DNA from 4 places in the Streptomyces nigra genome. Region 1 is predicted to be linked to each of the others. Evidence: riboswitches for the same ligand, from Rfam matches in the RefSeq annotation. Region 1 holds a riboswitch; each other region holds the start of a gene.
What was found. Region 1 has a riboswitch for cyclic di-AMP ahead of DC008_RS14010 (transglycosylase family protein). Riboswitches for the same ligand answer to the same signal wherever they lie in the genome.
Positions count from the first base shown of each region.

Region 2: it holds a riboswitch for cyclic di-AMP, as region 1 does, so the genes downstream of both, DC008_RS35865 (C40 family peptidase) here and DC008_RS14010 (transglycosylase family protein) in region 1, are expected to answer to the same signal.
Region 3: it holds a riboswitch for cyclic di-AMP, as region 1 does, so the genes downstream of both, DC008_RS16305 (M23 family metallopeptidase) here and DC008_RS14010 (transglycosylase family protein) in region 1, are expected to answer to the same signal.
Region 4: it holds a riboswitch for cyclic di-AMP, as region 1 does, so the genes downstream of both, DC008_RS21315 (C40 family peptidase) here and DC008_RS14010 (transglycosylase family protein) in region 1, are expected to answer to the same signal.

Region 1 covers NZ_CP029043.1:3,060,420-3,068,012, forward strand. Annotated here, with positions in the region: gene DC008_RS13990 (Ppx/GppA phosphatase family protein) at 1-181, opposite strand, end outside; gene DC008_RS13995 (DUF501 domain-containing protein) at 178-708, opposite strand; gene DC008_RS14000 (FtsB family cell division protein) at 719-1,207, opposite strand; gene eno (phosphopyruvate hydratase) at 1,302-2,582, opposite strand; gene DC008_RS14010 (transglycosylase family protein) at 2,806-3,483, opposite strand; cyclic di-AMP (ydaO/yuaA leader) riboswitch at 3,488-3,680, opposite strand; gene DC008_RS14015 (LysM peptidoglycan-binding domain-containing protein) at 3,890-4,885, opposite strand; gene DC008_RS14020 (cytochrome P450 family protein) at 5,029-6,333, opposite strand; gene DC008_RS14025 (nucleoside triphosphate pyrophosphohydrolase) at 6,343-7,338, opposite strand; gene DC008_RS14030 (SurA N-terminal domain-containing protein) at 7,397-7,593, opposite strand, start outside.
Region 2 covers NZ_CP029043.1:819,585-827,177, forward strand. Annotated here, with positions in the region: gene DC008_RS03760 (LysR family substrate-binding domain-containing protein) at 1-146, opposite strand, end outside; gene DC008_RS03765 (DUF5997 family protein) at 205-597, shown strand; gene paaE (1,2-phenylacetyl-CoA epoxidase subunit PaaE) at 671-1,786, opposite strand; gene paaD (1,2-phenylacetyl-CoA epoxidase subunit PaaD) at 1,786-2,295, opposite strand; gene paaC (1,2-phenylacetyl-CoA epoxidase subunit PaaC) at 2,289-3,116, opposite strand; gene paaB (1,2-phenylacetyl-CoA epoxidase subunit PaaB) at 3,127-3,420, opposite strand; gene paaA (1,2-phenylacetyl-CoA epoxidase subunit PaaA) at 3,417-4,394, opposite strand; cyclic di-AMP (ydaO/yuaA leader) riboswitch at 4,675-4,846, shown strand; gene DC008_RS35865 (C40 family peptidase) at 4,855-6,654, shown strand; gene tgmB (ATP-grasp ribosomal peptide maturase) at 6,716-7,593, opposite strand, start outside.
Region 3 covers NZ_CP029043.1:3,546,474-3,554,066, forward strand. Annotated here, with positions in the region: gene trmB (tRNA (guanosine(46)-N7)-methyltransferase TrmB) at 298-1,149, shown strand; gene DC008_RS16300 (PrsW family intramembrane metalloprotease) at 1,269-2,603, shown strand; gene DC008_RS16305 (M23 family metallopeptidase) at 2,702-3,724, opposite strand; cyclic di-AMP (ydaO/yuaA leader) riboswitch at 3,736-3,893, opposite strand; tRNA gene DC008_RS16310 (tRNA-Met) at 4,198-4,271, opposite strand; gene DC008_RS16315 (dihydrofolate reductase family protein) at 4,435-5,568, opposite strand; gene DC008_RS16320 (MarR family winged helix-turn-helix transcriptional regulator) at 5,691-6,206, shown strand; gene DC008_RS16325 (GTP cyclohydrolase II) at 6,329-6,973, shown strand; gene DC008_RS16330 (hypothetical protein) at 7,146-7,382, shown strand; gene DC008_RS16335 (hypothetical protein) at 7,429-7,593, shown strand, end outside.
Region 4 covers NZ_CP029043.1:4,560,721-4,568,313, reverse strand. Annotated here, with positions in the region: gene DC008_RS21325 (M23 family metallopeptidase) at 1-642, shown strand, start outside; gene pcrA (DNA helicase PcrA) at 770-3,253, opposite strand; cyclic di-AMP (ydaO/yuaA leader) riboswitch at 3,607-3,766, shown strand; gene DC008_RS21315 (C40 family peptidase) at 3,775-4,926, shown strand; gene DC008_RS21310 (MOSC domain-containing protein) at 5,002-5,544, shown strand; gene DC008_RS21305 (tellurite resistance/C4-dicarboxylate transporter family protein) at 5,637-6,644, shown strand; gene DC008_RS21300 (hypothetical protein) at 6,622-6,975, opposite strand; gene DC008_RS21295 (C40 family peptidase) at 7,437-7,593, shown strand, end outside.

The sequences.
Region 1 (7,593 bases):
CGGCGAAGGTGCGCTCCAGCGCCTCGGGCGCCAGCCGGCCCGTGCGGTCGACGCCCTGGCCGAGCCGCACGATCGTCATCCGCCGGTCCAGCTCGACGAGTTCACCGGTGTCCGGGTGCACGTCCGCCACGAGGAGCCGGATGGAGTTCGTGCCGCAGTCGACGGCCGCGACCCGGGTCATCGGTCCTCCTCGGCGGGCAGCGTCACGCACGCGCCCTTGCGCCACCACTCCGGCAGCATCGCCAGCGCCTCGTCGCCCAGCGGGTTGACACCGGGTCCGGCGGCCAGCGAGTGCGCGACCAGCACATGCAGGCACTTCACCCGGTCGGGCATGCCGCCCGCGCTGGGGAAGCCCGTCAGCTCCTCGATCTCGTCCCGGCGCCGGATGTAGTCCTCGTGCGCCGCGCGGTAGGCGGCGGCCAGTTCGGGGTCGCTCTCCAGCCGCGCCGTCATCTCCTTCATCACGCCGTTGGCCTCGAGCGTGCCGATCGCCGACGACGCCTTCGGGCAGGTCAGGTAGTACAGCGTCGGGAAGGGTGTGCCGTCGGGCAGGCGGGGGGCCGTCTCGACCACGTCCGGCTGGCCGCAGGGGCACCGGTGGGCGATCGCGCGCAGCCCGCGCGGGGGGCGGCCGAGCTGCTGCTTGAAGGCCTCGACGTCCGCGTCGGTGGGCTCGGTGCGCGGGGTGGGCGGCGGGGGCGTTTCCATGCCTGTCTTTCTATCGTCTCTGTTCGCTGCGGGCGGCGTCGGCCTTGTCGACGCCCTCCCAGAGGTTCGTGTACCAGGGGCGGTGGGCCGCGCCCAGGTCGGTCCGCGACTGCCTGGCCGCGTCCGGGTCGACGACGACGAAGCCGGTCTCACCGGGCATCACATAGTGCAGCCGCAGCCGGATCTGCTGCTCGGCGTAGGCGTCGTCCTGCCAGCGGGCCTTGAGGTCGCGCAGTTCCTCGACGCGCCGGGTGGTCGCCGCCTTCTCCCGCTGGAGGTCGGCGATCTCGGCGCGCTGGGAGACGTACTGCCTTATCGGGTACGCCATGGCCACGACGAGGGTGCAGACGACCAGCGCGAGCAGCGCGGCGCGGCTGGTGAGCCGGGAGCGCCGGGCCTGCCGCTTGGTCTGGGAACGGTAGACACGGGCCGCCGTCTGCTCCCCGAGCAACCGGATCCTGGTCGCGGTGGAGAACCGGTCCCGGTCCTTCACGGCCATGTCCCGCCTCCCGTCTCAACGCGCGTACGTCCCCGCACACGGTACGGGACCGAGTACGGGGACGTACGTACGACGCTTCCTACAGGCGCGTGCCTCAGCCCTTGAAGCGGGGGAACGCGCTGCGGCCGGCGTAGACGGCGGCGTCGTCGAGGATCTCCTCGATGCGCAGCAGCTGGTTGTACTTGGCGACGCGCTCGGAGCGGGCCGGGGCACCGGTCTTGATCTGGCCGCAGTTGGTGGCGACGGCCAGGTCGGCGATGGTGACGTCCTCGGTCTCGCCGGAGCGGTGGGACATCATGCACTTGAAGCCGTTGCGCTGGGCCAGCTCGACGGCGTCCAGGGTCTCGGTGAGCGAACCGATCTGGTTCACCTTCACCAGCAGGGCGTTGGCGGCGCCCTCCTCGATGCCGCGGGCGAGGCGCTCCGGGTTGGTGACGAACAGGTCGTCGCCGACGAGCTGGACCTTGTCGCCGAGCTTGTCGGTGATGGTCTTCCAGCCGTCCCAGTCGTCCTCGAACAGCGGGTCCTCGATGGAGACGAGCGGGTACGCGTCGACGAGCTCCGCGTAGTACTCGGTCATCTCGGCCGCCGAGCGCTCCTTGCCCTCGAAGGTGTAGACGCCGTCCTTGTAGAACTCGGAGGCGGCCACGTCGAGCGCCAGGGCGATCTGCTCGCCGGGGGTGTAGCCGGCTTCCTTGATCGCCTCGAGGATGAGGTCGAGGGCGTCGCGGTTGGAGCCGAGGTTCGGCGCGAAGCCGCCCTCGTCGCCGAGGCCGGTGGCCAGGCCCTTGTTCTTCAGGACCTTCTTGAGGGTGTGATAGACCTCGGCGCCCCAGCGCAGGGCCTCGGAGAAGGACTCCGCGCCGATCGGGGCGATCATGAACTCCTGGATGTCCACGTTGGAGTCGGCGTGCGAGCCGCCGTTCAGGATGTTCATCATCGGCACCGGGAGCAGGTGCGCGTTCGGGCCGCCCAGGTAGCGGAAGAGCGGCAGGTCGCTGGCCTCGGAGGCGGCGTGGGCGACGGCGAGCGAGACACCGAGGATGGCGTTGGCGCCGAGGGAGCCCTTGTTGTCGGTGGCGTCCAGGTCGAACATGGCCTGGTCGATCAGGCGCTGCTCGGTGGCGTCGTAGCCGACGAGCTCCGGGCCGATCTGCTCGATGACGGCGAGGACGGCCTTCTCGACGCCCTTGCCGAGGTAACGGTTGGTGTCACCGTCGCGCAGCTCGATGGCCTCGAAGGCGCCGGTGGAGGCGCCGGACGGGACGGCGGCACGACCGGTGCTGCCGTCGTCGAGGCCGACCTCGACCTCGACCGTGGGATTGCCTCGGGAGTCCAGGATTTCCCGGGCTACGACGACGTCGATGGACGGCACGAGCATCTCCTTCGTGGATGTGAAGCCTTTACGCAGCCCGCGTGGGTGCTGCGAGACGAGCCTAACCGGCTCCGGAGGTTCGGCCAGCGGTCGACCGCCCTGTGGACGGAACCGAGAGCGAATTGTTTCCGAACGGAACAAAAAGCGGGCGCGTACATCTACACAGAACCCCGCCCCGGCGCACACGGGGGAACACGCGCCGGGGCGGGGAGCCTGTGGGGGCTTACTTGAGGTGGAGCTGCTGACCCGGGTAGATCAGGTCGGCGTCCTGGACGATGTCCTTGTTCAGCTCGAAGAGCTTCTCCCAGCCGCCCTTGACGTCGTGGTCGGCGGCGATGGTGCTGAGGGTGTCGCCCTTGGCGACCTTGTACTCGCCGTCGCCCTTCTTGACCTTCTTGCCGGTCGGCGTGGTGACGGTCTTGGTGCTCTTCTCGGCGGCCGGACGGTCCGCGGAGCGGGAGGCCGGCTTCTCCTCGGTGGAGCGGGCGCTCTGCTCGCCACCGGTGGCGGCGGAACCGTTGTAGGCCGCGCTCGACAGGCCGGTGCCGCAGTGCGGCCAGGCACCCTTGCCCTGGCCCGCGAGGACCTTCTCGGCTATCGCGATCTGCTGGGCCTTGGTGGCCTTGTCGGCGGTGGAGGCGTACTGCGTGCCGCCGTAGGCCGCCCAGGTCGAGGCGGAGAACTGCAGGCCGCCGTAGTAGCCGTTGCCGGTGTTGATCGACCAGTTGCCGCCGGATTCGCACTGGGCGACGGCGTCCCACTCGGAGGCGGTGGCGGCCGAGGCGCTGCCGGCGGCCATCAGCGGGCCGGCGACGGCGGCGGCGCCGGTGACGCCGACGACGGCGATGGCGCGGGCCGCCTTGGACGGACGACGGTGCTTGCCCTTGCTGGAGAACAGCATGGAGAGATCCCCTCACCGACGCCTACGAGGTGAGCTGTCGGGTTCGGGCCGGTTGAGTTGCCCGGTCGCCCACCACTGGTGCGTGGTGCGCGACTTCACCCCAAGCCGGTTCCGGCCGTGAGCCCCCGGAGGGCCTCGACGTCCGGACCCGGCGCTTACCTTGGGTCCCCCGCTCCTGCCTACGGCGCATGACGCGACGACTGTTCCCGGACGGCCGCCGGCAGGATTCGGCGTGACGGCTGTCGGGGCTCGCACTGGAGGCGAGCGGTCACGACCGTAGACACGCCGCTCGGGGATTTTCAAAGACGATCAAGGCTTCTGAGATCTATCTCTCAGTCCATTCAAAACGGACATTCACCATGAAAGCGGGGCGTGAACTGCCGCTTCATTTGGCCCTGTTCGGCCCTTATTCGGTGGGGACGTCCAGCGTCTGACCGGGAGCGATGCTGTTGGCGTCGGTGCCGATGGCCGCCTTGTTCGCCTCGAACAGCGCGCGCCATCCGCCGTCGACGTCAAGGGAGTCGGCGATGGAGGCGAGCGTGTCGCCCGCGCGGACCCGGTAGGAGGCGTGGCGGCCGGAGGCGGCGGAGTCGCCGTCCGCGGCCTTGGTCTCCTCGGCGCTGGCGCCGCGGTGCCGTCCGGGACCGGCCGGTACGTCCTCGATCGCGGCGGTGTCGACGAGGCTCCAGGATCCGGCACTCTGCCCGGAGTTGTCCTGATTCGTGATCTCGGGGCTCTCCACCGGGGAACTGTCCGGAGAGGCGGTGGCCGTGAAACCGGACTTCTCAGCCTTCTCGGACTTTCCTGACTTCCCGGCCTCGGGCGAGGACGGTGCGGAGCTCTCCGGCGACGCGGACGACGAGCCGCTCGGGGTGTTCGACGCACCGTCGGAGGAGCCCGAACCGCCCGAAGAACCGGAAGACTCGGACGAGTCGGAAGAATCAGAGGAATCGAGCAAGCCGGACGACCCGGACACCTCGCTCGGGGAGTCCCCGGAGACACCGGTGTCGAGGTCGACGGCACCCGACTTCTTGCTGAGCCCGTTGAGCACCGCACAGGTGCCCCACGGGACGGTCCCGCGCTCGGCGAGGATCTTCTGCGCCACGGCGATCTGCTGCGAGCGGCTCGCCAGATCCGGGCTCGCGGCGTAGTCGAGACCGCCGAAGCCCTCCCAGTCCGCCTGGGTCAACTGGAGTCCGCCGTAGTGCCCGTTGCCCGTGTCCGCGCTCCAGGAGCCGCCGCTCTCGCATTCGGCGACCTTGTCCCACACGCTCCCGTCCGCCGCGCTCGCGCCCGAGGCGCCGAGGAGCGGGATGGCGATGGCGGAGCCGGTCACTCCGGCCGCGACGAGAAGAGCCGGAGCCTGACGGGGGCGACGGTGACGACCGTTCCCGGAGAGCATGCGGGGACCTTTCGCGAGACAGCGGTGACCAAGGGACGCGGAATCCGCGTGCCTTCGTTGATGGGTGAACGTATAGGCAGACGATCACTTGTCACAAGTTAATGCCGCGCAGATCACGTGAAGATCACAGAGATGAGCGCATGTCATGTTTGCGGAGCGGAACTCTTGACTCCGACCGGGGTGAACTCCACGGGCAGGGTGCGCAGCCCCCGCATGATGAGACCGCCCCGCCACCTCAACTCGGCGGGATCGGCGGCCAGTCGGAGGTCCGGGAGCCGGGTGAGAAGAGTGGCGAGGGCCGTCTGTCCCTCCAGCCGGGCCAGCGGGGCGCCGAGGCAGTAGTGGATGCCGTGGCCGTAGCCCAGGTGCTGGTTGTCCCGGCGGGAGAGGTCGAGGGTGTCCGGGTCGGCGAACCGCTCCGGGTCCCGGTCGGCGGCGGCCAGGACGACCAGGACCGGGTCACCGGCGGCGATGTGCTGCCCGCCGATGGTCAGCGGCTCGGTGGCGAACCGCCAGGTGGCCAGCTCCACCGGGCCGTCGTAGCGCAGGAGTTCCTCGACGCCGGTCTCCAGCAGGGCGGTGTCGCCGGCGGCCAGGGAGTCCTGGAGGCGGGCGCGCTGCGCGGGGTGGGTGAGCAGCGCGAAGGTGCCGTTCCCGATGAGGTTGACGGTGGTCTCGAAACCGGCGAACAGCAGGATGAAGGCCATGGCGGCGGCCTCGTTCTCGGTGAGGTGCTCGCCGTGGTCGGACGCCCGGATGAGACCGGAGATGAGGTCCTCGTCCGGGCCCGGGGTGTCGGGCAGCGCTTCGCGCTTGCGGTGGATGAGGTCGGCCAGATAGCCGCGCATCTTCTTCACGGACCGGGCGACGCCGCCCCGCGGGCCGCCCTGGTGCCGGATCATCATGCCCGCCCAGTCCCGGAAGTCGTCCTGGTCCTCGCGGGGGACGCCGAGCAGGTCGCAGATGGCGTAGATGGGCAGCGGGAAGGCGAACTCGTGGATGAGGTCGGCCTCCCCCTTCCCGGCGAACCCGTCGATGAGGTGGTCGGTCAGCTCCTGCACCCGGGGCGCGAACGCGGCGACACGGCGCGGTGTGAACGCCTTGCTGACCAGGCGCCGCAGCCGGGTGTGGTCCGGCGGGTCGATGTTCAGCAGATGCGTCATCAACTCGGCCTTGCGCTCACCGGGGATGCCGGTGCGGCCCTTGGCATGGGCCGGTTCGGCGTGGTGGGCCGGGTTCTTGGAGAGCCGGTTGTCGGCGAGCGTCTGCTTGGCGTCGGCGTACCGGGTGACCAGCCAGGCCTCCACCCCGCTGGGCAGCCGGGTCCGGTGCACGGGCGCGTGCTCCCGCAGCCAGGCGTACGCCGGATACGGATCGGTGGCGAACTCCCAGGTGAAGAGCTCGGGAGCGGCGGGAGCGGAGGCGGGGCATCGGGGCTGGTCGGTCACCCTTCGACGTTATCCGCCCTGCGGGCCCAGGGTCTTCACGCCCTCCGCGGCCCGGACCGCGTCCCGGTAGGCCCGGGCGGCGACGCGCAGGGCGGCCTCCGGGTCGACGCCGGCCTCCGCCGCGCGCACCGCCGTGGCGAGCAGGTCGTAGCCGACGCCCTCCCCGGCGGGCAGCGGGACGTCGAGTCCGGCCGTGTGGACACGGGACGCCAGCTTCGCCGCGAGGGCGAGGCCGGGCTGGCCGAGCGGGATGCCGTCGGTGACCGACTCCCGCCGCTTCTCCTCGGCCTTCGTGCGCAGCCAGTGCTCGCGGACCTCCTCGGGGGTCGTCGCGGTCGCGTCGCCGAAGACATGGGGGTGGCGGTGAATCAGCTTGGCGACGATGCCGCCGGCGACGTCGTCGATGGAGAACGGGGCGTCGGGGTGCTCCTCGGCGATCCGGGCGTGGAAGACGACCTGGAGCAGGACGTCGCCCAGTTCCTCGCGCAGCTCGTCGCGGTCGCCGTCCTCGATCGCCTCGACCAGTTCGTACGCCTCCTCGATGCCGTACTTGGCCAGGCCCTCGTGGGTCTGCCGGGAGGACCAGGGGCACTCGGCGCGGATGCGGTCCATGACCTGGACCAGGTCGAGGAGGCGGGCGCCGGGCAGGTCGTAGGAGGCGGGCAGCAGCTCCAGCTCGGGCATCCGCACCCTGCCGGTCCCGGCGAGGCGGGCCAGGCCGTCGGTGAGCGCGGGCTCGCCCTCGCCGGTGGCCACGACGACGGCGGTCCGGCCCCCGGAGCACGCCTCGACCAGCTGTTCGGCGGTCGGGACGGCCTCGTCGACGGTGATCCCGGCCTCGCGCAGATACGGCAGCTGCGGGTGCGCGCCGTCCGCGCACAGCACCCGGTCGGCCGTGCGCAGTGCCTGCCAGGCGGGCCAGGACAGCAGACCGGGCGCGACGCGGTGGCTGGTGGTGAGCAGGACGATACGGCCGGGGGCGGCTTCGGGACTGGTTGCGTTCACGCTCCGAACGTAACCCACGTCCCGGGTGCGGCTCTTCGGCCGTCCCCGGACCGGCCGGCTACGCGGGCTGCTGCGGCGCGGTGACCTCGCGCAGCCAGGGGGCCTTGGCGTCGGTGCGGGCGCTCTGGCGGGCGTCCCAGGTGCCGTAGCGGGGGTTGAGGTCGATGTCGAGCTTCTTGGAGGCCGCGGCCAGCGCGTCCCAGAAGGCGGGCTTGCCGGTGTCGGTGCCGAGCGCGGTGGCGAGCTTCTGGGCCT
Region 2 (7,593 bases), 2.2 Mb from region 1:
AGCCCGGGCGCCTCGGCGGCGGTCACCGCGTGGAGGGTGAGGGGGACGTCGGGGAAGCGTTCGTTCCAGATCCGCACCCATTTCGCGGGTGTCACTCCCGGGACGTACGCGAGCCGGAACGAGGAGGGTGCCGCCGAGCCTGTCACCTGGCCAGGTTACCGGCCGTGGTCGGCGGAGGTTCACCCGGTGGATACCCTGGACCCCATGACGTCGCACCACACCACTCAGTCCATGAAGCCCGCCACCGCGGCGAAGAAGCTGGGTGTGTACCTCGAAGCCACCCCCGCCGAGTTCCGGGAGGGCGAGGTCACGCGCGCGGAGCTGAACGCGCTCCAGGCCGACCCGCCGCAGTGGCTGCTCGACCTGCGCCGCGACGGCCCGCACCCGCGCCCGGTCGTCGCGCAGAAGCTCGGCGTGTCCATCGCGGGGCTCGCCCGCGGCGGTGTCACTGAGGCCCTGACCACCGAGCAGATCGAGGCCCTGAAGCAGGATCAGCCCGAGTGGCTGGCCAAGGAGCGGGCCACCCAGGCCGAGGTCCGCAAGGAGGCGGCCCGGCTGCGGCAGCGCGACGCCGAGCGGGCGTCGAAGGACGCCTGACCCGCACGCACGCGAAGCGCGCCCGGTGACCGCAGGAGGGCGGTCACCGGGGCGCGTCTGCGTCAGCCGGACGTCAGCTGTCGTAGTCCACGGTCAGCGACTCGGAGACCGGGTACGACTGGCAGGTCAGCACATACCCCGCGTCGACCTCGGCGGTCTCCAGCGCGAAGTTGCGCCGCATGTCCGCCTTGCCGTCGGTGACCAGGGCCCGGCAGGTGCCGCAGACCCCGCCCTTGCAGGCGAACGGCAGGTCGGGGCGGGTCTGCTGGGCGCCGTCCAGCAGGGTCCGGTCGCGCGGCAGGGCCGCCGTGGTGGAGCGCCCGTCGAGGGTGATCGTGACCTGGCTGACGGGGCCTTCCGGCCCGCTCTCCACGTGCCGCGCCTCGCGCACCGGCTCGTCGTCGGCGTAGAAGAGCTCCTGGTGCACACGCTCGTCCGGGACGCCGAGGCCGGCCAGCACCCGCTGCGCGTCCCGCACCATGCCGTGCGGCCCGCACAGCCACCAGTGGTCGGCCGTGTGCACGTCGACCAGTGCCTCGACGAGCGTGGCGAGGCGTTCGGCGTCGATGCGCCCGGACAGCACCTCGGCCTCGCGCGGCTCGCGGGAGAGCACATGGGCGAGCTGGAACCGCGCCGGGTACAGGTCCTTCAGATCGGCCAGCTCGTCGGCGAACATCACCGTGTCCGTGCGGCGGTTGCCGTAGAGGAGGGTGACCGTCGAACGGGGGTCGGCGGCCAGGACGGACTCCGCGATGGACACCATCGGGGTGATGCCGGAACCCGCCGCGATCAGCACATGGTGGCCGGGGGTGCCGAGGTCGGGGGTGAAGGCGCCGGTGGGGGCCATCACCTCGACGACGTCGCCGGGTTGTACGTCGTGGACCAGCCAGGACGAGAACAGCCCGCCGGGCACGACCCGTACGCCGATGCGCGGACGCGCGCCGACGGGCGAGCAGATCGAGTACGACCGCCGCTCGTCGCGCCCGTCGATCTCGCGGCGCAGCGTCAGCGACTGACCGGGCGCGAACGCGAACTCCTCGGCCAGCCCGTCCGGGATGTCGAAGCTGACGGCGACCGCGTCGGAGCACAGCGGCTGCACGGCGGCGACCTGCAGCTTGTGGAAGGCCGGACGGCGGCGGGCGCGCGGGCCGGGCGCGGCGGCCGTCTGTGCTTCCCTGAGGCCTTCCATCAGATCTCCTTGACGTACTCGAACGGCTCTTTGCAGGCCCGGCAGCGCCACAGTGCCTTGCAGGACGTGGCGGCGAACCGGGAGGTCTCCTCGGTGTCCGCCGAGCCGCAGCGCGGGCAGGCCACGGCGTGCCGGGTCGGTGACAGCACGAGCGCGACGGGGCCGCCGCGCGGCGCGGGGCCGGGCGGGGCGATGCCGTGCTCGGCGAGCTTGGCGCGGCCGGCCGGGGTGATCCAGTCGCTGGTCCACGGCGGGTCGAGGACGGTGCGGATCTCCACGCGCGGGTATCCGGCGGCGCGCAGACGTGCCGCGACGTCCGCCCGCATCTCGGCCATCGCCGGGCAGCCGGAGTAGGTCGGGGTGAGGCTCGCGACGACCGTGCCGTCCTCGGTGATCTCGACGTCCCGCAGGACGCCCAGGTCGGCGAGGGTGAGCATGGGCAGCTCGGGGTCCGGCACCTGGGCGGCGATGTGCCGGGCGCGCCGGGCGTCGAGGAGCGTCGTCACCATGTCGCCTCCGGGTGCGCGCGGGCGACGCCCTGCAACTCGGCGAGGAGCGGGGCGAGGTGCTCGGTGTGCTCGCCCTCGCGTCCGCAGCCGGGCAGCGGGCGGTACACGGGCATCGGCAGTCCGGCCGCGTCGGTGACCTGCTTGAGGTCGGCGACGACCTCCAGCCGTACGTCGAACGCGGTGAACAGCTCGCCCAGGTAGGGCGCGACCTGCTCCTGGGCACGGCGCATACGGCGGTGGGACTCCTCGGTGCCGTCGCCCAGGCGCACCGCCCACTCGGCGGCGTACTGCCGGTGGTAGCGCAGTTCCTTGGCGCCCTTGGTGGCGATCGCCGAGAGCACGGGGTCCGGGTGGGACGCCAGCCGCTCGAAGTGCGCGAGCCGCCAGCTGGACAGCACCAGCAGCCGGACGATCGTGAACGCGAAGTCGCCGTTGGGCAGTTCGGCCAGGCGGACGTTGCGGAAGTCGGCCGCGTCACGGAAGTAGGCGTACGCGTCCTCGTCGCGACCGGTGCCGTCGGTCTGGCCGGCGCGGGAGTAGAGCAGCCGGGCCTGGCCGAGCAGGTCGAGGCCGATGTTGGCGAGCGCGACCTCCTCCTCCAGCTCGGGGGCGCGGGTGACCCACTCCCCCAGGCGCTGCGCCGAGACGAGCGCGTCGTCGCCGAGGGCGACGCACAGGGCGGCCAGGGCGGCGGCGTCGACGTCGTGCGGCACGGTGGTGTCGACGCCGTGCAGCGGGTCCTCGAAGCCGGTGCCGTAGGCCCAGCGGGTGTCGTCCTCGTGTCCCTCGGCGAGGGTCAGATAGACGTGGTCGTCACTCATGCCCTCTCCTTCAGATGTGGGGGACGTCGTCGGGGATGTCGTAGAAGGTCGGGTGGCGGTAGACCTTGTCGGCGCTGGGCTCGAAGAACGGGTCCTTCTCGTCGCGCGTGGAGGCGGCGATGTGCTCGGAGCGCACGACCCAGATGCTGACGCCCTCGTTGCGCCGCGTGTACAGATCGCGGGCGTGGGTCAGCGCCATCCGGTCGTCGGCGGCGTGCAGCGAGCCGACGTGGACGTGGTTCAGTCCGCGCTTGCCCCGGACGAACACCTCGTACAGCGGCCAGTCCTGCTTTCCGGTGCTCATGCCACCGCTCCCTTCTCCGCGCGGGCGGCCTGCTTGGCCGCGTGGGCGGTGGCCGCCTCCCGCACCCAGGCGCCCTCTTCGTGGGCGCTCCTGCGTTGTTCCATCCGCTGTGCGTTGCACGGGCCGTCACCCTTGATGACCCGCATCAGCTCGTCCCAGTCGGGCGTGCCGAAGTCGTGGTGGCCGCGCTCGGCGTTCCAGCGCAGCTCCGGGTCGGGCAGGGTGACGCCGAGCTTCTCGGCCTGCGGGACCGTCATGTCGACGAAGCGCCGGCGCAGCTCGTCGTTGCTGTGCCGCTTGATCTTCCAGGCCATCGAGCGGGCCGAGTTGGGCGAGGAGTCGTCGGGCGGGCCGAACATCATCAGGGAGGGCCACCACCAGCGGTTCACCGCGTCCTGGACCATCTCACGCTGGGCGTCGGTGCCGCGCATCATCGTCATCAGCAGCTCGTAGCCCTGCCGCTGGTGGAACGACTCCTCCTTGCAGATCCGCACCATCGCGCGCGCGTACGGCCCGTAGGAGCTGCGGCACAGCGGTACCTGATTGCAGATCGCGGCGCCGTCCACGAACCAGCCGATCACGCCGACGTCGGCGAAGCTCATCGTGGGGTAGTTGAAGATCGAGGAGTACTTCTGGCGACCCTCGATCAGCCGCTCGGTCAGGTCGGCGCGGTCGGCGCCCAGGGTCTCGGCCGCCGAGTACAGGTACAGACCGTGTCCGGCCTCGTCCTGCACCTTGGCGAAGAGGATCGCCTTGCGGCGCAGCGAGGGCGCCTTGGTGATCCACTCCCCCTCCGGCTGCATGCCGATGATCTCCGAGTGGGCGTGCTGCGCGATCTGCCGGATCAGCGTGTTGCGGTAGCCGTCCGGCATCCAGTCCCGCGGCTCGATGCGCTGGTCGCGCGCGATCGTCGCGTCGAAGTGCTCCTCAAGCGGCCCTTGTGGGGGCGCCTCGGCGGAGTGTGAGGTCGTCATCGCTCCCGCTTCCCAACCGACCATTCGTTCGGTACCAGTGTGACGTGTTTCGGAGGGCTGGGCAAGACCTCGTCCGGGCGGCGGAGGGGATCGCGAGCGCCGCCACCCTCCGTATTCACGCAGGTACATGGCGCGGCGACGGCGGCCGGCCGCCGTCACAAGCGTCGAAGGTCACAAAAACGTATCGGACATTTCACACGTCAATCTTCACTGCAGGCACACAAGTTGGCTAAGTTACCGCCCAGGACGCGCGTTGAACTCCGGCGATCCCCGCCGGGACGTGCGACCTCCGCCGAGTCGGCGCGCCCTTCGGGGCCGCGGAGCCGAGGACCCAACCGAATCATGGGGTGAATCGACCCGAGGCCGTGACGGGCCGGGTCGTAGGGCACACCTTCCGACGCGAAACGCCCGAACCCGTCAGCTAACTCGGTAGGCGGAGTACGGAAGGAGCACGTCGCCCATGGCGCCGGAACGCACCGGCATGCGCAACTCCGCGCTCGCCTCGGCAGCAGCCCTCACCTCGGTGGCCCTGTTCGGCCAGTCGACCGGCGCCGCCCAGGCGGACGAGGGGCCGAGCCGCGAGGAGGTCAGCCGGCGGGTCAGTTCGCTCTACGACCGGGCCGAGACCGACACGGGGACCTTCAACGCCACCCGCGCCTCGTCCACAGGACCGCGCAAGCGCGCGGGCGGTCCGGCGGCCTCCGGACGCGACGGTGACCGCGGCCGTGGCGCCGCCCCGCTCGACGACGTGGCCCGGCAGTGGTTCGACGTCGCCCGGTCCAAGCTCGGTCCGACGATGCCGGCCACCCTGCCGAAGGACCGGATGCCGGAACGGCCCGCCGCCCCGGCGCGGGGTGCGCGCCCGTCGGGCGGGGGTGAAGGGGCGCGCGAGATATCGGGGCGTACGGCTCTGGAGCTGCCTGCTGGATCGGGTGCCCCTGTCGCCGAGTTGACGTCCGGTGCCTCGCGTTCGGCGGCTGTCGGTGAGCTGACGGCGGGGCCTGTGGCGGCTCTGCCCGCGGGGGGTGAGGCGGGGGGCGCGCTCGCACTGCCTGCGGCGCCCGTCGCACCTGCCGTGCAGAGTGAGGTCGATCAGCGGGCCTCCCTGCGTACGACCAAGGAGCGCAGCCAGCGGAAGTTGTCGCAGGCGCGTGAGTTGCTGTCGGCGTACACCGGGCGGTCCTTGGCGGCGATCGAGGCGCCGGCGGCCGCCGTCCCTGCTGCTGCCGCTGCGCCTGCTTCTGCGCAGAACCAGTGGGACGCCCTGGAGGCGCAGAGCCCCGCCGATCTGACGACGGTTCCACCGGGGTCGACGGCTTGGGCGGGGCAGCCCTCGGAGACTTCGGCCGCCTCGGCTGCCTATCTCACGGCAACTCCTGTCGCCGGGTCGGAGTTGGGTGCCTCTCAGGGGTACGGCGTGCCTGACGCGGGCTTCTCCGCGACTGCGGCCGGTCAGACGGGGAGCTTCCCGGCTGTCGACCAGACCGGCGGCTTCCCGGCGGTCGACCAGACCGGGAGCTTCCCTGTGGTCGACCGGACCGCTGGGTTCCCGATGGTGGACCAGACCGGCGGCTTCCCGGCGGTCGACCGGACCGGGAGCTTCCCTGTGGTCGACCAGACCGCTGGGTTCCCGATGGTGGACCAGACCGGCGGCTTCCCGGCGGTCGACCGGACCGGGAGCTTCCCTGTGGTCGACCGGACCGCTGGGTTCCCGATGGTGGACCAGTCCGGGAGCTTCCCGATGGTCTCGCAGACCGGGAGTTTCCCGGCTGTCGGTCAGACCGGTAGCTTCCCCGCCGTGGACCAGAGCGGCAGCTATCCGGCGGTCGCGCAGACGGGTGGCTTCCCGGCCGTGGACCAGACCGGCAGCTATCCGGCGGTCGCTCCGACCCCTGCGGCCCCGCAGGACAGCCGGGCCCTGCGGGCCCTGGAGTTCGCCCGGGTTCAGATCGGCAAGCCCTGTGTCTGGGGCACGACGGGACCGAACACCTACGACGGCCCCGGCCTCACCCAGGCCGCCTGGAAGGCCGCCGGTATCGCGCTCCCCCGCACCGCCCAGGAGCAGGCCACCGCCGGTCAGGGCGTGGCGCTCACGGACCTGGAGCCCGGCGACCTGGTCCTGTACCACGCCGGTCACGTCGGCATCTGTTCCGGCAACGGCATGATGATCCACGCCCCCGGCCCCGGCACGGTCATCCGCGAGGAGTCCATCCACTACGCCGGCGAGGACGCGATCCACAGCGCGATCCGGCCCGCGTGAGACGACCGCACCCCCGACGCCGTGGTGTGTCGGGGGTGCGGTCGTGGGTGGTCGTAAGGGCTCAGGGGCGCCCGATGCCGGCTTCCTTGCCGCGCCGGTCCGGGCGGCGCTGCAGCGCCAGCCAGTGGGCGACCGCGGCCGCGATCGGCTGCCCGGTCTCCAGCTCGACGAAGCCGAACTGACCCCCCTGGTTGCACTCCAGGAACCACCAGATGCCGTCCTCGTCCTCCGCGAAGTCGAAGGCGGCGTACGCCAGTCCGGCCAGGGTGACGTACTCCTGCACCGACTTGCCGATCCGGTCGGGCACCGGGACCGGTTCCCACGGATGCCCGGTGTCGCCGTACCGGCCGTCGATCTGGTCGGGTTCGGCGGTCTTGCGTGCGGCGAACAGTCCGGTGCCGACGCAGGTCAGCCGGATGTCCGCCCGCTTGGGGACGTACCGCTGGAGCAGGGCCGGCCCGGCCGCGACGGCGGAGAAGTCCGCGTCGGGGCCGATCAGCGTGGTGGGCAGGGCCAGCGGCGGCTCGCCGGGCGGCGGTCCGGAGGCGGACTTCACGACGACCTCTTTGTGCTGCTCGACGAAAGCGCGCGCCAGCCGCGGTGCCGTGGTGAACACCGTGGGCGGTACGGCGAATCCGCTGAGGTGGGCGAGTCTGAGCTGCCAGGGCTTGAGCCGTGCCTGGTCGGCGTTGCGGGGATGGTTCATCCACCGTGCGGCGGCGGAGTGCAGCATGCCGTACAGCGCCTGCCGGGTCTCGGCGGTCAGCCAGGGCGAGGGGTCGGGCGCGTGGGCGGCCGGTTCACCGGGCCGGCGCACCCAGATGGAGCGCAGCCCTCCCATCGACAGCACATGGCCGTTGACCGACAGATGCCCGTCGAAGTCGCCGTGGGCGTAGTCCGCGGACAGCACGGCCTTGCCGGGCAGGTCGGCCGGGTCCA
Region 3 (7,593 bases), 490 kb from region 1:
GGGCCCACGGGGCCTTCGGACCGCTCGGGCCCACGAGGCCTTCGGGCCCACGGGTCCTTCGAACCGCTCAGGCCCGGGCCCACGGCGCAAGGGCGGCACCCTCAGCCGTCCGGGCCGTCCAGGCCGCTCGGGCCGCCCGAGCCGGACCCGCAGCCCAACGCCGGCACCCTCAGGCCGCTCGAGCCGCCGAGCCGGACCCGCAGCCCAATGCCGGCACCCTCAGGCCGTCCAGGCCGTCCAGCCCGGGCCCGCAGCCCAAAGTGGCGGCACCGGGAAGCACGTAAAATCGATGCCACTGTGTCTGATTCCCGCAACGCCCCCGAAGCCGCCCCGCCCCGTGCGCCCGTCTCCGCCGGCACCCCCGGCGAGCAGGGCCCCCGCACCCCCGGCGACCCCGTCCCGCCCGCTCGGGCCAAGGGGGAGCCGCGGTTCCCCGAGGGGCCGAAGCCCGATCCGGCCGGGTCGCACTTCGAGCGGCGGATCCGCAGCTTCCAGCCGCGCCGCAGCCGGGTCACCACCGGCCAGGCGGACGCGCTGCGGCGGCTGTGGCCCCAGTGGGGCCTGGACATCGACGGGCAGCGCGTCATCGACCTGGCCGAACTGTTCGGCAACGACCACCCGGTCGTGCTGGAGATCGGGTTCGGCATGGGCGAGGCCACCGCGCAGATGGCCGCCGCCGACCCGGACACCGACATCCTCGCCGTCGACGTGCACACCCCCGGCCAGGGCAATCTGCTCAACCTCGCCGAGCACCACGGCCTGCGCAACGTCCGCGTCGGCAACGGCGACGCCATCATCCTGCTGCGCGAGATGCTCGCGCCGGACTCCCTCGACGGGCTGCGCGTCTACTTCCCGGACCCCTGGCCGAAGAAGCGGCACCACAAGCGGCGGCTCATCCAGCCCGCGTTCCTGGACCTGGCCGCCACCCGGCTGAAGCCGGGCGCGCTGGTGCACTGCGCCACCGACTGGGAGCCGTACGCCGAGCAGATGCTGGAGGTGCTGACGGCCCATCCGGAGTTCGAGAACACCCAGCCCGGGGGCGGTTTCGCGCCCCGTCCCGCGCACCGGCCGCTGACCCGTTTCGAAGGCCAGGGACTGGACAAGGGTCATGTGGTGAACGACCTGCTCTTCCGCCGCGTACAGCGGTAGGAGCAGCGGGCGTAACAGCACTTGCGAGAGCACACAGCACCACCGACACCACCCCCTCACCGGCGCCCCGGCCCTCGCGCCGCTGCGGGCGGCGCCCCCGTCTCGTTAGGGTCGATGCCGTGGCCACCAGCCCCCCGTACCCGACGCATCCCCCCGCCCCCGCCGGCGGGGCGCTGCGGCACGCGCACTGGTGGCAGCGCCGATGGGTGCCCTACGCCGCGCTCAGCACCCTGCTGGCGCTGTCCGGGCTCGTCATCCTGGCCCTGGTGCGCGAACAGACCGGCACGGAGGGCTTCCTGGTCGGGCTGGGTCTCGCGGTGCTGCCCGTGCCGCTGCTCGTCGCGTCCTTCCGCTGGCTGGACCGCGTCGAGCCGGGCCCCTGGCGGAACCTGGTGTTCTCGTTCGCCTGGGGGGCCTGCGCGGCGGCGCTCATAGCGATCGTGGCGAACAGTTTCGCGACCCGCTGGATAGCGACCGCGACCGCCGACCCGTCCCACGCGGACACCCTGGGCGCGACGGTCATAGCGCCCGTCGTGGAGGAGACGGCCAAGGCGGCGGCCGTCCTGCTGGTCTTCCTCTTCCGGCGCCGGGACTTCAGCGGCATCCTCGACGGCGTGGTGATCGCCGGTGTCACCGCCACCGGCTTCGCCTTCACCGAGAACATCCTCTATCTGGGCACCGCCTTCGGCACCGACCAGCTGTCCGGCGGCAGCGGCATCGCCTCGGTGACCGCGGCGACCTTCTTCGTCCGCGTCGTCATGTCGCCCTTCGCGCACCCCCTGTTCACCGTGCTCACCGGCATCGGCTTCGGCGCAGCCGCGCTGGCCGGGGAACGCCAGCGGGTGCGCCGGGTGCTGCTGCCGCTGTCCGGGCTGCTCCTCGCGATGGGCATGCACGCCCTGTGGAACGGCTCCTCCACGTTCGGCGAGTTCGGATTCTTCGCCGTGTACGCGGCCTTCATGGTGCCCGCGTTCGGGCTGCTGGTCTGGCTGATGCTGTGGACCCGGTACCGCGAACTGAGGACCGTCCGCGAGGAGCTGCCGGCCTACGCCGTCGCCGGATGGCTGTCCCCCGCCGAGCCGTTCGCGCTGGGTTCGATGCGGGACCGCCGGGTGGCCCGGCAGTACGCCCGCCACCACGGCGGACGTCCGGCGGCCCGGGCGGTCGCCCAGTACGAGGCGTACGCCACCTCGCTCGCGTTCCTCAGGCGCCGGGGCCGCCGGGGCCGGGCCGGCGCGGACTACGTGGCCCGCGAGGGCGAGTTGCTGAACGAGTTGTGGCTGCGCCGCGCGTGGGCCCGCCCGGCCCTGCAGTACGCGGTCACAGCGCGGACCCGGCCCGTCCCCGCGTACGTGCCCGCGGCGCACGGCACTTGGTGGCAGCAGCCGTACGCCCCGAACGGGCACGCCCACGGCGGACCGCAAGCCCCGGTTTGGAACCCCTACCTCGGGTAGACGGGTCGGGGAGGGCGGCGCGGCACGGACGAAGAACCGGCAGCCCTGACGTCGGGGGGTCGTCGTCAGGACTGCCGGGGTTCAGACGGGGAAGGCGCTCAGGGAGTGAGGCCCTTGCTCCGCAGCCAGGCCAGCGGGTCGATGCCGCCGCTGCTGCCCTCGGGATGCACCTCCATGTGGAGGTGGGCGCCGGTCACATTGCCGGTGGCGCCGACGCGGCCGATGACGTCACCCGTGGCGACCTTCTGGCCGACGCTGACGCTGATCGAGGACTGGTGCGCGAACCACACCTCGGTGCCGTCGTCGAGGGTGAGCTCGGTCTTGTAGCCGTACGAGCCGTCCCAGCCGGCGAACGTGATCGTGCCGGAGTGCACGGCCTTGATCAGGGTGCCGGTCGGCGCGGCGAAGTCGAGGCCCGTGTGGTGACCGGACGACCAGTAGGCGCCGGCCTCACCGAACACCGAGGTGAGCGTGTACGAGGAGGTCGGCAGCGTGTACTGCTTGGCCAGCTCGGCGAGGCGCTCGGCCTCGGCCTTCTTGGCGGCCTCCTCCTCGGCGGCGGCCTTGGCGGCGGCGGCCTGCTCCTTGGCCTCCTTCTCCGCCTTGGCGGCCGCCTCGGCGACCTCCTTCTCGGCGGCGGCGACGGCGGCCGCGGCGGCCTTGCTGTCGACCTGGTCCTGCTGGAGCTCGGCCTGCGCGATGATCCGGCTGCGCAGCGCCTCACCGGCGTCGGAACCGCTCTGGGCGGTCTCGTCGGCGGTCTCGCCCATCGTGCTGAGGGCGGTGGCACTGTCGTCCGCGGCGGAGTCGTCGTCGGAGATCAGGGGCAGGTCCGGCATCGTGATGGCGACCGGCGGCTTGCCGCTCTGCGCGGTGGCCATGCCGCCCGCGCCGACGGCCGCTATGACGCCGACGCCGAGAACCGTGGAGCTGCGGGCGAGTCCCCCGCCGCGCTGCTTGGAGACGCGGTGCCTGCCGCGAACGGGACGGAGGGACTCCGCGGTGGGGTTCCACTCCTCGAAGGGGCCCTCGTCGGTGCGGTGCAGGTCGTAGCCGAAGGTGTCGGCGGTGCGCTGGCCCGGCACGAAGGGGGCTTGCGGGGCAGGACGGTTCGACGCCACGTGGGCGTACTCCTTTCCTTCCTTCTCGCCTACCGGGTTAGCTGACGGGTTCGGAGCAGGAAGGTCTCCTACGCGCGTATACGTGCCGTGTTGCCACGGCGGTATCCGCGAGATTCACCCCAAGGTGGTGGTTCCCCGGTTCCTCTACAGGATTAAGCGTGTGCGCACGGAGCCGACTCTTGTGACGGCTGGGACGACCGCGCTGCGTTATCGAACGTTAATAGACGCGGGGTGCGTATTCCAAGCTGTTCCGCTTGATCATTAACGTTTTCCGGCTGGACTTACGGGTCATCAGCGGCCTAAATCGGGCGAGTTGACTCGCGCGTACCCCCTTCAATACAGCTGACGGTTCGTCAGTTGTTATGCGGAGGGGGTTCGCTCCCTCACGTTCCGTGACAGCGAGTCGGGGGCGCGACAGAGGAGGGAAAAACACTCAGGGCCGGAACTCGAAAGTTCCGGCCCTGAGTCTTCAGTAGCGGGGACAGGATTTGAACCTGCGACCTCTGGGTTATGAGCCCAGCGAGCTACCGAGCTGCTCCACCCCGCGGCGATGTCTCTACTGTACGCCATTCTCGGGACCCACCGCACACGCCTTACCGCCGCACCCGCCCTGCCCGCGCCTACGACCCCCCTCTGACCAGGGCTTTTGTCGCCGTGGTGCGGGACGTGTCACATCAGATCGGGCACCAGGGCGCAAGGCAGGGCGCGCATCAGGGCACCAGGTGGGCGTTGGGCGCCGCGGCCCGTCCCGCGTACTCGGGCAGCACCACGACGTCCACCCCCGCGGCGGTCAGCATCCCGCTGCCGTCGGCGTCCGTGACGAAGGTGTCCGGCTCGCGCCAGGCCGTCACGACCCGCCGCACCCCGGCGGCCAGGATCAGCCGGGCGCAGGGCATGGGCCGTGAGGAGCGGTGCGTGCAGGGCTCCAGGCTGGTGTAGACGGTGGCGCCGGCCAGCCTCGGGTCGCCGGGCGCGATCTTGGCGAGGGCCGCCTCCTCGGCGTGCACGACCGGGTCGCCGCCCTCCCGGGAGTGCCCGCGCGCCAGCTCGGTGCCGTCGGCCGCCACGACGACCGCCCCGACGCTGAAGGCGGTCGGCGAGGGCGGGCACTCGGCGGCCAGGTCGCACGCGAGGGCCAGCCAGTGCCGGTCCGCGGCGGCCGGCAGGACGCCGGTACCGGGCGCGGTCGGCTCGTAGCGGGTCAGGACGACGTCCTCGATGCGCCGGGTCTCGACCAGCCGGAGGCGGCCCTCCTGGTAGCCGCCGGGCCCGAAGAGGCGGGGCGCCCGGGGGTCGCCCACGAACAGCGGGGCCAGCACCAGCTGCAGCTCGTCGGCGAGCCCCTGCCGCAGGAGCTGGGTGTGGACGGTGCCGCCGCCCTCGACCATCAGCCGCTCGACGCCGCGGACCTGGCGGAGGTGGACCAGCAGGTCCCGCCAGTCCAGGTCGTCGCCGAGCGCGACGACGTCGGCGGCGACGGGGTCCTCGCGCAGGCGCCCGGCGCCCTTCTCCGTCGTATAGACGATCTTCTCGCCACCGGTGTGCCAGAAGTTGGCCGCCGGGTCGAGTTCGCCGGACGCGCTGACGGTGACCTTCAGCGGGTACTCGGGCCTGCCGGCGGCCGTGCGGGCCGCGCGCCGCTCGGCGGAGTTCACGAGCAGGCGGGGGTTGTCCGCCCGGATGGTGCCGGCGCCGACGAGGATGGCGTCCACGGAGGCCCGTACCTCGTCGACCCGGTCGAAGTCGGCCGGGCTGGACAGCAGCAGCCGGTCGGGGCCGGTGTCGTCGAGGTAGCCGTCGAGGGAGACGGCGGCGGACAGCAGGACGTAGGGGTAGGACGGCATCGGCACGCTCTCCCGCTCGGCGATCGGGGCTTGGTCGATCGGTGCTTGGCTGATCGGGGTTGGTCGATCGGAACTCGACCGATCGGCTTGGTTCAAGTTTGAAACAAACCTACACTGGACACATGACGACTCGCTGGCTCACCCCCGAGGAGCAGCGCGCCTGGCGCGCCTACATCGCCGCCGTCGCGCTCGTGGAGGACGCGCTCGACCGGCAGCTCCAGCAGGGGGCCGGCATGCCTCATCTGCATTACTCCATTCTCGCCACCCTGTCCGACGCCCCGGAGCGCCGGCTGCGCATGACCGACCTCGCGGAGCGGCTGAAGATCACCCGCAGCCGGCTGACGTACGGCGTCTCGCGTCTGGAGAAGGACGGCCTGGTGGCCCGCGAGGACTGCCTCGTGGACAAGCGGGGCAGCGTCGCCGCCCTCACCGACGAGGGGATGCGGCTCCTGGAGCGCGCGGCCCCCGGCCATGTGGACACCGTACGGTCGCTGATCTTCGACCGGCTGTCCCCGGAGCAGGTGGGGCAGCTGGAGGACATCTTCACGGCGATCGGCTCGGGCGTGGAGGGGGGCTGCGGCCAGACCACAGGGGACGAGGTGCCCTGGCGCCGGCGTGCGTCGAAGCCGTGTTCGTGACGCACACCGCAGGACGGCGTGACCCGGAGTCATTGCTTCAAAGTTAAAGCACGAGGTAGGGTCGCGTTCCGAGAAGCTGCTTCAAATCTGAAGCAGAGCCCGCACGGAACCCGGAGACCCGCATGCCCGACTCCCTCGCAGCCGCCACCCAGCGCGCCCGTGTCCGGGTCCCGCTGCGCTTCCCCGACGGCTACACCGCCGACGCCGAACTGGTCACCTTCCACGGCCTGGCCGACGGCCTCGAACACGTGGCCGTCGTCCTCGGCACCCCCGAGCCCGGCACCACCCCCCTGGTCCGCCTCCACTCCGAGTGCCTGACCGGCGACGTCTTCGGCTCGGTCCGCTGCGACTGCGGCCCCCAGCTCCGCGAGGCCGTCGAGCGCATCGCGCGGCGCGGCGGCGTGCTGCTGTACCTGCGCCAGGAGGGCCGCGGCATCGGCCTCTACAACAAGCTGGACGCGTACGCCCTCCAGGACGAGGGCCTCGACACCTACGCCGCCAACGCGGCCCTCGGCCTGCCCGAGGACGCCCGCGACTACACGGCGGCCGCCCAGATGCTCACCGCCCTCGGCATCGGCGAACTCGACCTGCTCTCCAACAACCCCGACAAGGCCGACCAGTTGCGCGACCTCGGCATCACGGTCCACGACCGCGTCCCCACCGGCGTCTTCGCCACCCCGGCCAACGTCCGCTACCTCCGAGCCAAGGTCATCCGCACCCAGCACACACTCCCGCTGGGGGAGTTGGCGGGGGCGCATCTGGCGTAGGCCCGGCCCCGGCGAGAGGCGGCCGCGCGGCAGGAAAGTGCCGCCCTTCCTGCAGGAAGCTGACATGAGCGACCAGCCTGACGCTGCTGTTCCAATGGCATCGTCTTTCTCGTCAGAACGACCCGTCAGGTCAAGGGGGAAGCAAGTGAACGCGCGGTCCAGGCGTCATCCGGTGCGCGTCAGGTCGATCGTCGTCCTGGTCGCGGCCGCGACCATGGGCTGGGGGTCGACGGGTACGGCCACTGCCGCCGCGGAGCAGCGGCCCGTGCTGTCGGTGCCGCTCCATGGACACGCCTCGCACGACCTGGTGGAGCGGGCGGTGGAGCGCCTCTGCAGAAGGCACTCCGGCACCCGTCTCCAGCTGCCTCCCTTCGCCCGGCCGTGCAGGCCGGTCAACGGGTGGCAGTGACCTGAGGGACCTGATGGGCCGGAAGAACGAAAACGGGAGAACAAAAGTGAAGAAGGCAATCGCCGGTGCCGGTGTGGTTCTCGGCGGCGTGGCCGCCCTGCTCGCCACCCAGGCTCCCGCCCAGGCCGCGGCGCCCTCGGTGACCACCTCCGCCGCCCAGGCGGCCGAGCACAAGACCGACGCCAAGCAGCCGCGGTGGGTCGGCTCCGTG
Region 4 (7,593 bases), 1.5 Mb from region 1:
GCCGCGTCCGTCGGTGACCTCACCGACGACAAGGAGCCCCGCACGCTGGCGTCCGAGGGCGAGGCGGTGAAGCCGTCCGCCGCGAACAACAAGCTGGACAGCCAGCTCGAGAGCCTCTCCGCCGGCGCCGACGACTTCGCGGACCGGGCCAGCCGCACGCAGGAGCGCATCGACCTCAAGGCGCAGAAGGCCGCCGAGAAGCGGAAGGCCGCCGAGGAGGCGGCCCGCAAGGAGCGGCTGCGCCCGAAGTTCGCGGTCCCCGTCGCCCAGCACGGCCTCAGCGCCTACTACGGCCAGTCCGGCATCAACTGGATGTCGGTCCACTCGGGCATCGACTTCCCGGTCTCGTACGGCACCACGGTGCTGGCCGCGACCGACGGCACGGTCCGCACCCAGTGGAACAGCGCCTACGGCAACATGATGATCGTGACCGCGAAGGACGGCACGGAGACGTGGTACTGCCACCTCTCCACCTACCGGGTCGCCTCCGGTACGACCGTCAAGGCCGGTGACCCCATCGCGTACTCCGGGAACTCCGGCAACTCCACGGGTCCGCACCTGCACTTCGAGGTCCGGCCCGGCGGGGGTTCGGCGATAGACCCGCTGTCCTGGCTGCGCAGCCACGGCCTCGACCCGTCGTAGAGCCCCAGCCCCCTACCCGCGCCGCATCCGGAACGCCCGGCCCCCGTCCGTCCGACGGGGGCCGTCTCATGTCCGCAGCTGAGCAGCTGAGCCGCCGGCGAGGAGCCGCAGCCCCGCCGGCGAGGCGCTACAGCTTCTCCACCGGCGCGTACCGCAGCAGCAGCCGCTTCGGCTTGACGTCGCCGAAGTCGATCGTCGCCTCGGCGTTCGCGCCCGTGCCCTTCACCGCCATCACCGTGCCGAGCCCGAACTGGTCGTGGGTGACCCGGTCCCCCACCGCCAGCTGCACGACAGGCTTCTCCGAGGTGCGGCGCGTCGCGAAGCCGGACGCGCCCGACGCCGAGGAGCGCGAGCGGGACGAGGACAGCGACGCCGCCACACCGCCGGCCGGACCGGACGACAGCGGCGAACTCCCGCCCGTCCGCTTCCAGTCCACGTGCATGGCCGGGATCTCCTCCAGGAACCGGGAGGGCGGGTTGTACGACGGCTGGCCCCAGGCGCTGCGCATCGCGGAGCGCGTCAGATACAGCCGCTCCCGCGCCCGCGTGATGCCGACGTACGCGAGCCGCCGCTCCTCCTCCAGCTCCTTGGTCTCGCCGAGGGCGCGCATGTGCGGGAACACGCCGTCCTCCATGCCGGTGAGGAAGACGACCGGGAACTCCAGGCCCTTGGCGGTGTGGAGGGTCATCAGGGTGATGACCCCGGAGCCGTCCTCCTCCTCGTCCGGGATCTGGTCGGAGTCGGCGACAAGCGCGACCCGCTCCAGGAAGGCGGCGAGCCCGCCGGACTCCTCGCCTTCGGCCGACTCCTGCTCGAACTCCAGGGCGACGGCCGCGAGTTCCTGGAGGTTCTCGATGCGGGTCTCGTCCTGCGGGTCGGTGGAGGCCTGCAACTCGGCCAGATAGCCGGTCCGTTCGAGCACGGCCTCCAGGACCGTCGCCGGGCCGGCGCCGGACTCGACGATCGTGCGCAGCTCCTCCATCAGCGTGTTGAACCGCTTGACGGCGTTCGTGGACCGCGCGGCCATGCCGTAGGCCTCGTCGACGCGGCGCAGGGCCTGCGGGAAGCTGATCTTCTCCCGCTGCGACAGGGCGTCGATCATGGCCTCGGCGCGGTCGCCGATGCCCCGCTTGGGGACGTTGAGGATCCGGCGCAGCGGGACGGTGTCCTCGGGGTTGGCGAGGACCCGCAGGTAGGCGAGGACGTCCCGGACCTCCTTGCGCTCGTAGAAGCGCACACCGCCGACGACCTTGTAGGGCAGTCCGACGCGGATGAAGACTTCCTCGAAGACACGGGACTGTGCGTTCGTCCGGTAGAAGACGGCGACGTCGCCGGCCTTGGCCTCGCCCGCGTCGGTGAGACGGTCTATCTCCTCGGCGACGAACTGCGCCTCGTCGTGCTCGGTGTCCGCGACGTAGCCGGTGATGCGTGCGCCGGCGCCCGCGTTGGTCCACAGGTTCTTGGGCCGGCGGGACTCGTTGCGCTCGATGACGGCGTTGGCGGCGCTGAGGATGGTCTGGGTGGAGCGGTAGTTCTGCTCCAGCAGGATCGTCGTCGCGTCCGGGTAGTCCTCCTCGAACTGGAGGATGTTGCGGATGGTGGCGCCGCGGAAGGCGTAGATCGACTGGTCGGCGTCACCCACCACACACAGCTCGGCGGGCGGGACCTCGGCCTCGGGGGGCACGTCGACGGGGTGCTCGGAGGTGCCGACCAGCTCGCGCACCAGCGCGTACTGCGCGTGGTTGGTGTCCTGGTACTCGTCCACCAGCACATGACGGAAGCGGCGGCGGTAGTGCTCGGCGACGTCCGGGAAGGCGCGCAGCAGGTTGACCGTCGTCATGATCAGGTCGTCGAAGTCGAGGGCGTTGGCCTCGCGCAGCCGCGACTGGTAGAGCGCGTACGCCTGGGCGAGGGTCTTCTCGAACCCGTCGGTGGCCTGGGCGGCGAAGTCCTCCTCGTCGATCAGCTCGTTCTTCAGATTGCTGATCTTGGCGCTGAACGACTTGGGCGGGTACCGCTTCGGGTCGAGATCGAGGTCCCGGCACACCAGCGCCATCAGCCGCTTGCTGTCGGCGGCGTCGTAGATCGAGAACGACGACGTGAACCCGAGCTTCTTGCTCTCCCGGCGCAGGATGCGGACGCAGGCGCTGTGGAAGGTCATCACCCACATCGCGTTCGCCCGCGGTCCGACGAGCTGCTCGACGCGCTCCTTCATCTCGCCGGCGGCCTTGTTGGTGAAGGTGATCGCCAGGATCTGGCCCGGATGCACGTTCCGCTCGCCGAGCAGGTACGCGATGCGGTGCGTGAGCACGCGCGTCTTGCCGGACCCGGCACCGGCGACGATGAGCAGCGGGGTGCCGGAGTGGGCGACGGCCGCGCGCTGGTTCTCGTTGAGCCCCTCCAGCAGCGCGGCGGCGTCGAGGGCCGGGCGCGGGGCACCGTCCCGGTAGTACGCGTCACGGTCCGGCGGCACGTCGAACTTCCCGCCGAACAGATCGTCCGGGATCGACTCCGGAGTGTGATCGTCCTCGGGCGGTGGCGGGTGCTCTTCCCCGTGGGCCCGTGGGGCCTGGAGGTCCGCCAGGAAGCTGTCGTCAAAGAGGCTGCTCATCGCTCTCCGAGTCTAGGCGGCCCCACCGACAACCGGCCGCCGTCCCGAGAACATCACACCCTCCGGTCCGCGGCCCGCCTCCACCCGCGATCACCCGGTGACCGTCCGAAGTCACCCCATCACGCCACACACCGACCTGGATCAATCCCCAGTACCGGCGCACCACACACAAAGAGGGTGAATGGTCGCCAACGCGGACCGATCATCCGTCGGAGCGTCCTCGACCCACTCCCCTGACCGAAGGTCACGAAAATGTATCGGGCATATCGCACATCAACCTTCACAGCGGCCACACCAGTTGGCTACCGTGCCGGGCAGGCCGTACGACCCCCACCGGCGATCGACGCCGGGCCGCACGGCCTCCGCCGAGTCCGGTTCATCCGGAGCCGGGGACCCACCGAACCCGGGGTGAATCGGCCCGACTTCCCGTCCAGGGAACGGCCGTAGGGCAACCCTTCCGAACCACCCGCCCGAACCCGACAGCTAACTCGGTAGGCGGAGCACGGAAGGAGTCGCCTCCCTTGGCGTCGCACCGCAAGTCGCGTCCCTCCGGTACGCGCGTGGCAGGCATACGGACCCCCGCGCTGGCCACCGCGGCCCTCACGTCCGTGGCCCTGCTGTCCCAGACCGCTCAGGCGAGCCCGTCCTCCGACGACCGGCCGAGCCTCGAGGAGGTCGAGAAGAAGGTCGACGATCTCTACCGCCAGGCGGAGTCGGCCACCGAGAAGTACAACGCGGCCAAGGAGAAGACGACCAAGCAGCGCAAGCGGGTCGACACCCTCCTCGACGACGTCGCCCGGCGCACGCAGAAGCTCAACGACGCGCGCGAGCAGCTGGGCCGCAACGCCGCCGCCCAGTACCGCACCGGCGCCACCGCCCCGGACACCGCGACGTTCCTCCTCGCGGACACCCCTCAGGACTACTTCGACCAGTCCCAGCTGATGGACCGTATGACGGGACGTCAGAAGGAATCGGTCGACGACTACTTCACCCAGCAGTCCGCGACGATGAAGAAGCGGCAGGAGGCCACGCAGAGCCTCGAGACGCTCACCGAGTCGCAGAAGGACCTGCGGACGGCCAAGTCCACCGTCCAGAAGAAGCTCGCGGACGCCCGCCAACTGCTCTCCGAGCTGACCGCGCAGGAGAAGGCCCGCCTCGCCGCGATCGAGAAGCGCAAGCAGGAGGAGGCCGCCCGCAAGGCGGAGGAGCTGGCGCAGCAGCAGGCGGAGGCCGAGCGCAAGCGCGAGGAGGCCGCGCGGCAGCAGGAACAGGAGAGCCAGGAGCAGGGCACCACCGCGCCGGACGCGTCGTACGCCACCAAGGCGCAGAAGGCGCTGTCCTTCGCCCGCACGCAGATCGGCAAGCCGTACGTCTGGGGCGCCACCGGCCCGGACTCCTACGACTGCTCCGGCCTCACCCAGGCCGCGTGGAAGGCCGCCGGGGTCGACATCCCGCGCGTGACCTACGACCAGGTGAACGCCGGCACGACGGTCCCCGTGTCCAGCGCCCAGCCCGGTGACCTGGTCTTCTTCTACGACGACATCACCCACGTGGGCCTCTACATCGGCAACGGCATGATGATCCACGCCCCGAAGCCCGGCACGTACGTGCGCGAGGAGTCGATCTTCTACGACGGCGAGTCGTCGATCCACAGCATCGTCCGTCCGGCCTGACGGACAGCGGACAGCGGACAGCGGACAGCGGCCAGCGGCCAGCGGCCAGCGGCAAAGGGGAGGGGGCCCGTGACCATGACGGGGGTCGTGACGGCGGTCAGCAGGAACGAGGTGTACTCGTTCACGAAGCCGAACCGGGAGAGCATCACGCTCCTCGCCGGCCTGGGCGTCGACGGGGACGTCCACGCCGGGGTGACGGTGAAGCACCGCTCGCGGGTCGCCCAGGACCCCACCCAGCCGAATCTTCGCCAGGTGCACCTCATCCACGAGGAGCTGTTCGGTGAGCTGGCCGAGGCGGGTTTCCGGGTGACGCCCGGCGAGCTCGGCGAGAACGTCACCACACGCGGCCTCGACCTGCTCGCCCTGCCGGTGGGCACGCTGCTGCGCATCGGCGCCGAGGCCGTGGTGGAGGTGACCGGGCTGCGGAACCCGTGCCTGCAGATCGACCACTTCCAGGACGGGCTGCTCAAGCGGGTCGTGGGGCGCGACGAGGCCGGCCGTCTCGTGCGCAAGGCCGGGATCATGGGCGTCGTCGCGGAGGGCGGTGTGGTCCACCCCGGCGACGCGATCGAGGTGGAGCTGCCGGACGGGCCGCATCGGCCGCTGGAGCGCGTCTGACCTCCGGTGGGTTCCGTCGCCCCCGCCGATTCACCCACCCTCCGCGCGCGCCCCCACCCGCGCGCCCGTGCCGCGCTCCTTAGCATCGGCCCATGCCCGCCGCCACACCCGCGTCCGCGTCCCCCCTGCCCCTCTGGTGGTCGCGACGTCCCCCCGCAGCCGGCGCCTCGGTCATGGCGACCGGCATCATCTCGGTGGCCCTGCACGAGACGGGCTACGCGACCCTGTCCCGGATCGCCCTGGTCCTGGCATGCGTCGCGTGGCTGGCCCTGGCCTGCGACTTCCTCGCCCGGCTCCTGTGGCACCGCTCCGAGTGGCTGAGGGAGGCGGTCACCCCGGCCTCGCTCTGCGCCGTCGCCGCGACGGCCGTCCTGGGCACCCGCTTCGCCCTGGCAGGCCGGCAGGTGCTCGCCGAGACGCTGCTGGCCCTGGCGTTCGTGCTCTGGCCGGCCCTGCTCTACGTCGTCGTACGCCACTGGCGGCCCGGGATGCCGGGCTCCGTCTTCCTCGGCTGCGTGGCCACGCAGGGTCTCGCCGTCCTCGCGGCCACGCTGGCCGCCACGGCGGGGGCGGCCTGGCTCGCGCACGCGGCCTTGGTGCTGTTCTGGCTCGGCCTGCTCCTGTACGCCGTGGCCCTCACCCGCTTCGACCGGCGGGAGATCGTCCGCGGAGCCGGGGACCACTGGGTGGCGGGCGGCGCGCTCGCGATCTCCGCGCTGGCCGGCGCCCGGCTCCTCGCCGCCGACAGCCGCGCCCTGTACCTGTGGAACGAGGACGACTTCGACGTGCTGCGCACGGTGACCTACGCCCTGGTCGCCCTGGACGCCGCCTGGTACGTGGTCATGCTCGTCGGCGAGATCGCCCGGCCGCGCCCGCGCCACGACGTACGCCGCTGGGCGACCGTCTTCACGATGGGCATGTCGGCGGCGGCGATGCTCTCCGTCGCCGCCACCCTGGACGTCCCGTGGCTGGAGGTTCCCGGCGAGGTCCTGATGTGGATCTCGGTGGCGGTATGGCTGGCGGTCGCCGCCGGAGCCGTACGGAACCACCTCGCGGTGGCCGGTCCTTCGGCCGGTGTCAGGTCCAGAGGACGGCGATGAAGACGTTGGCCAGGGTCAGCAGCCCCACCAGGCCGAACAGCTTCGCGTCCACCTTCTCCTCGTCCCGCTTCACATAGACGAGTCCGAGGATCACGACCAGCAACGCCAGCTTCACGCCGATCTTGACCTTGTTCACCGGCTGGTCGTCGGCCTGGTTGAGGCCGACCAGGATCACCCCGGTGACCAGCATGGTCAGCGCGCCGTGCAGCATCGCCGGCACGAACCGGGCGGTGCCCTGGCCCATCGCCTTCATCTGGGTGAGGAAACCGCCGAGCAGCGAGGCGATGCCGACGATGTGCAGGCCCACGAAGAGGTGGATGAGTACGTCCATGGGGCCGGAGCCTAACGACCGGCCCGGGCCCTGCCGCCACCGGGTGCGCGGCGGCCGCTCAGCTCCCGGCGACTGACCGGGCCCGGGTGCGGTGCTCGCGTTTCGATGCCCGCGACCCCGGCCGGCCGTGCATATATGCGCTCCATAGCAGCCCGTCCCGCCCTCCATCCGCCGAAGCCGCACATCGGTCAGCACACTGCGTGAACAAGACGCCGCGATCGCGGGATCACGCTCACTTACGGTCACGCCCGGTCCTCTCCCGGCACTTCCGCACAACGCGTTACCGACCCGACACATACCGGTTTAGCGTCCTCCACCAGGTGACCGGCTCCCCACCGCCGCCCGGGCCAGGGGCGGCTGTCGGCCACCACCGCCGAGAAAGGTTCGGCGGCGGTCCGCTCCCCCTGTGCGGGTCGCCGCCGGACGCGCGAGTCCCCCCGATGGAAGGATGTGCAGTCCACGTGGCAGCGCACCGGAAACCCCGCTCGAGACCGGCCGCAGGCGGCGCCGCCCGCACGGCCTGGACGATCGCCCTGGCGGGCGCGGCGACGGCGACGGGGTTCGACGGGGCGGCGCAGGCCGAGCCGCAGCTGACACCCGAGCAGATCAAGGCGAAGG